Regions from separate parts of the Paenibacillus sp. FSL P2-0089 genome, predicted to be linked through region 1. Evidence: predicted binding sites of a transcription regulator. Region 1 holds the regulator's gene; the other holds the start of a gene.
The links. The regulator CtsR, encoded in region 1, represses protease genes until heat stress. The targets are predictions, from matches to a motif close to ATGGTCAATAAAGGTCAAACA.
Positions count from the first base shown of each region.

Region 2: a site for CtsR is predicted at 861-881, ahead of clpP (ATP-dependent Clp endopeptidase proteolytic subunit ClpP). Genes of this name have one in related genera too.

Region 1 covers NZ_CP152006.1:6,584,453-6,586,914, reverse strand. Annotated here, with positions in the region: gene NST69_RS28105 (GNAT family N-acetyltransferase) at 1-723, shown strand, start outside; gene NST69_RS28100 (CtsR family transcriptional regulator) at 1,086-1,547, shown strand; gene NST69_RS28095 (UvrB/UvrC motif-containing protein) at 1,578-2,102, shown strand; gene NST69_RS28090 (protein arginine kinase) at 2,132-2,462, shown strand, end outside.
Region 2 covers NZ_CP152006.1:7,527,564-7,530,025, forward strand. Annotated here, with positions in the region: gene NST69_RS32295 (GDSL-type esterase/lipase family protein) at 1-89, shown strand, start outside; gene clpP (ATP-dependent Clp endopeptidase proteolytic subunit ClpP) at 177-773, opposite strand; tRNA gene NST69_RS32305 (tRNA-Arg) at 967-1,041, opposite strand; gene NST69_RS32310 (sugar-binding domain-containing protein) at 1,334-2,386, shown strand.

The sequences.
Region 1 (2,462 bases):
AAGCGCGATATCCCGGATCTTGCAGTATTCCAGCAGTTGTACGACCAATTCGCTATGAGGTATAACGGGACTCTCCAGCGCACTGAGACCTGGTGGAAGGAAAGTGTGCTTGATGACGATACGCATTCCTGTGTGTTTTATTCAGAGCAGGGTGAACCGGAGGGCTATGTGCTGTATAAAATAGTGCAGCAGGAGCTGGTCATAGATGAGTTTATCTATGGGAACGAGCTTGCCCGCCAGGGCTTGTGGACCTTCCTGGCCAATCATGACTCCATGATTACGGTTGCACAGCTGAAGCTGGTGCCTGCTGACGATATTCTTCCCTTCCTCCTTCCCGATCCGCGGATTGCGCAGGAGAATTATCCATACTTCATGGCGCGTATCGTCAATGCTAAGGCTTTTGTGGAGAACATGATCTTCAATGTGCCTGAGGGTGACCGGGAGCGGGTGCTTTATATTGAAGATAAGCATGCATCATGGAACAACGGGTTATGGCGGTGGACTGTGTCGGAGCAGGGGGGAGCGACGCTTACCCGGATTGAGGGAGAGCGGTCAGAGGCTGACCTGGAATGCAGTATCGGCACGCTTACTGTGCTGCTGATGGGATACAAGCGTCCGCTTCAGGCGGCAAAGTACGGACAATTATCCGGGACTGCTGGGGCGACAGCTTGGCTTGAAGCGCTGATTCCGCAGGCCGAGACGGCATTATTCGATTTTTTCTGACAGAGAACGGCTCTTCCTCTTCCCCTGGGAGGGAGGAGCTGTCCTATACATAACGCCTCCATTTCAGTGAACGAAGCAGGCAACCGGAATACAATACAGCCAAAACGTAAAAAATAAGAGTAACCCCTTGGCATTCAGCGAGAATATGTTATAATATGAAAAAGTCAAAGAAAGTCAAAGTCAACGCAGGCCGGATATCATCGTTCTCAGGAATGTAACATTTAGAGAAAAAGCGCAGTGCAGAGGCTATTGCAGCCGATTCTTATTACATTGCCCGGGTTAAGTTCTTAAGAGCATGTCTCTGACGGCAGGCGTTGGCGCAGCACAGATTTAACCAATGCTTATACACTGGAGGATGAGTGATGCGTAATATCTCCGATATTATTGAACAATATCTGAAGAATATTTTGCATGAAAGTCCCGAAGGTACGGTGGAAATTCAGCGCAATGATCTGGCGGACCAGTTCTCCTGTGTCCCGTCACAGATCAATTATGTCATCAGCACACGGTTCACATTGGAAAAGGGATATGTGGTGGAGAGTAAACGCGGCGGCGGCGGATATATCCGGATTCAGCGCTATGAGCTGCCTCAGAATGTGGCCTTATACGCACATCTGAACTCCACGATAGGGAATGATATTGATCAGAATTCTGCCGAAGGGCTGATTTATCAGCTGGAGGAGGCCCGTTTCCTCTCCAAACGTGAAGCGTGTCTGATGCGGTCTGCGGTTTCCCGGGAATGCCTGACGGTTAATCTGCCGTACCGGGATGAGATTCGTGCCAAGCTTATGAAGGCTATGCTAATCTCTTTATTGGGCAAATAATTTGTCAAATGGTAAGGAGGGACACCGCTCATGCTATGCCAGGAATGCGGCGTCAAACCGGCTACACTCCACTTCACGAAGATTGTGAACGGGGAAAAGACGGAATTTCATATCTGCGAAAGCTGTGCGCGGGAGAAGGGTGAACTGATTCCCGGAACTGCGGGAGGCTTCTCTATCCACAGCTTGCTTTCCGGTCTCCTGGATCTGGAAGGCTCGGGCAAGGGAAAGTCAGCAGCCGCACAAAGTGTGCAGGGGCTGCATTGTGAAAACTGCGGCATGACCTATTCACAGTTCAGCAAGCTGGGACGGTTCGGCTGCAGCTCCTGTTATAAGTATTTCGACAGTACACTTGACCCGCTCTTCAGGCGGGTGCATGGCAGTACAGCGCATGTCGGCAAGCTGCCCAAGCGGGCGGGCGCACAGATTATGTGCAAGCGCCAGATTGATGAGCTGAAGCAGGAATTGCAGCAGAGTATTGTGCAGGAGGAGTTCGAGACCGCAGCTGAGCTGAGGGACAGAATCCGCAAGCTTGAAAAAGAAATGCCACAAGAGTAAAGTCTTTGATATATAGGAGGGATCCGGGCATGTCAAGTCTCCGGTTTACCGAACAAGCACTGAGTGACTGGATGCGCTGCGGCGGCAGCCATTCCGAGATTGTCATCAGCAGCCGTATGCGGATCGCCCGTAATCTGGAGCATCTTCCGTTCCCGCTGCTCGCTTCAAGAGAGCAGTCGGAGGAGGTGCTGGAGCAGCTTGCCCCCGTATTTCAGGGTGAAGCTTCGGCCGACTTCGGCAGCTTCGAGCTGCTGAGACTGGATGAGCTGGGTGAGCTGGACAAAAAGGTACTGGTGGAAAAGCACCTCATCAGTCCTAACCTGGCGGATGATTCCAAAGGCGGGGCAGTCATTCTTAATG
Region 2 (2,462 bases), 940 kb from region 1:
TGTTCCTGGACCATATTCACCCGAACGGCAGAGGCTACCGCGTAATTGCAGGCAAGCTGGATGCCCTTGGGTACGGGAGCTTAAGGTAGGCAGCAATGGCTGGGCATAAGAAAGAGGCTGTAACGGGACCGGACCGGTCTGTTACAGCCTCTTTGTGTATTCATTGGAGCAGGTACTTATACGCCTGTTGGCAGAGTCTTCTCAATTACCTTGTCCACGATACCATATTCAGCAGCGTCTGCAGCGCTCATGAAGTAGTCGCGGTCAGTATCCTTCTCGATCTTCTCCAGCGGCTGGCCTGTACGCTCGGACAAGATGCGGTTCAGCTTCTCACGCAGCTTGATGATGCGGCGGGCGCGGATCTCGATATCCGAAGCCTGCCCCTGGGCACCGCCTAGCGGCTGGTGAATCATGATTTCGCTGTTCGGCAGGGCGAAGCGCTTGCCCTTGGCGCCGGCATTCAGCAGGAAAGCTCCCATGGAAGCGGCCATACCTACACAGATGGTGGACACATCCGGCTTAATGTATTGCATTGTATCGAAGATAGCCATACCCGCTGTGATGGAACCGCCTGGGCTGTTCACATACAGGTGAATATCCTTATCCGGGTCCTCGGCAGCCAGGAAGAGCATTTGTGCGATGATGGAATTGGCAACCACGTCATTAACCTCCGTTCCAAGGAAAATGATGCGGTCCTTCAGCAGGCGGGAATAGATGTCATAAGCGCGCTCACCGCGGTTGCTCTGTTCTACTACCATAGGAATATAACTCACGTGGAAAACCTCCTTGAAATTGGTGCTTCGAATGTGTTCATTTTTTACTGTTACCGTATTAACCACATGATAAACAAATTCAAACAAAAAGTCAAAGAAAGTCAAACTTACTTTCAAAAAAAAGAGCCCTCAAGCGGCTCATTGGTTAAATATAATATAATCGGAACTAAATTATGTACAAGCTTGAAAAAAATGGCGCGCCCGCCAAGAATCGAACTTGGATCTCAGGCTTCGGAGGCCTACGTCATATCCATTGGACCACGGGCGCAACAGAAATTATTATAATATACTTCTCGGATAAAAGCAATGCGTATTAGGCATCCTGCGCAAAAATAGTTTTCTCTGCCTCCATTAATAGAGCCGGAAATGCGCCTCCTGCCAGTGGGCTGCCGAACAAGCCCATGTATAAGATGAAAGCGGGCTGAGAATTATAGTCTCGGAACACTTGCACTTGGCGTCAGTTTTGGGTAGAATATGGGTGGGACTTAAAAAGTTAACCCGGGACATTTTGAGACCACGAACAAGGGATAAGAGAAAGACGAAGTTGCAGGAGTGAAAGCATGCGTAATCTATTGGAAATCCAAAAGCAGCTTCTGCCTGATCTCATGGAAACCCTTAAGAGACGGTATACGATTCTACATCAGATCATGCTGTCCGATATTATTGGGCGCAGGACGTTAGCCGCATCGCTTGATATGACCGAGCGGGTGCTGCGCGCCGAGACGGATCTTCTGAAATCGCAGGGGCTCATTGAGATCGAGAGCGTCGGTATGCGCATTAGCGATGCCGGTCGCAGACTGCTTGACCTGCTGGAGCCGGTCGCCAAGAGCCTATTCGGCCTGGATGATCTGGAAGAGAAAATTCGTACAACGTACGGTCTCACCAAAGTAATTGTGGTACCTGGCGATTGTGAGACATCGCCGTTCACCAAGCGTGAGCTGGGGCGCGCAGGCTCCAAGGCACTGCTCAGCGTACTGCGCAGTGACGATACGATTGCCGTCACAGGCGGATCAACACTGGCCGAGATGGCCGATCAGCTGACCCCGCCGCTATCCCTTTCCTATAAGAACGCCTGGGTTGTTCCGGCGCGTGGAGGACTGGGAGAGAGCATGGAGATACAGGCCAACACCATTGCTTCAACCATGGCCAAACGGATTGGCGCCAATTACCGTCTGCTGCATGTGCCCGATCTGCTTAGCGGAGACGCATATGAGTCGCTTGCGCAGGACTCCAATATTGGAGAGATTGTACAAATTATCCGCAGATCGCGTATTATTGTACATGGAATAGGCGACGCCATTGAAATGACCCACCGCCGCAAGCTGGACTCCGGGACGATCTCAGAGATTCAGAGCGAGGGAGCCGTAGCCGAGTCCTTCGGATACTATTTCAATGAGAATGGCGAAGTGGTTCATACGATGCGGACCATGGGGCTGCGCCTGGAAGACATTATCCGTACAGAAGTCGTTATCGGTATTGCCGGCGGCAAACGCAAGGCGAAGGCCATTCATGCGATGCTGCGGTTCGGGCAAGAGGATATTCTCGTCATCGACGAGGCGGCGGCTGTTGAAATCGGCAAGGAAATCGACACACAGCTACAAAAGGCCCTATAGATTCCATTAAATGGGGCGCGCGCAAAGGGTTTATGCATTATACTTAACATTGTTGTCTTGACGAGCCTCACGGCCT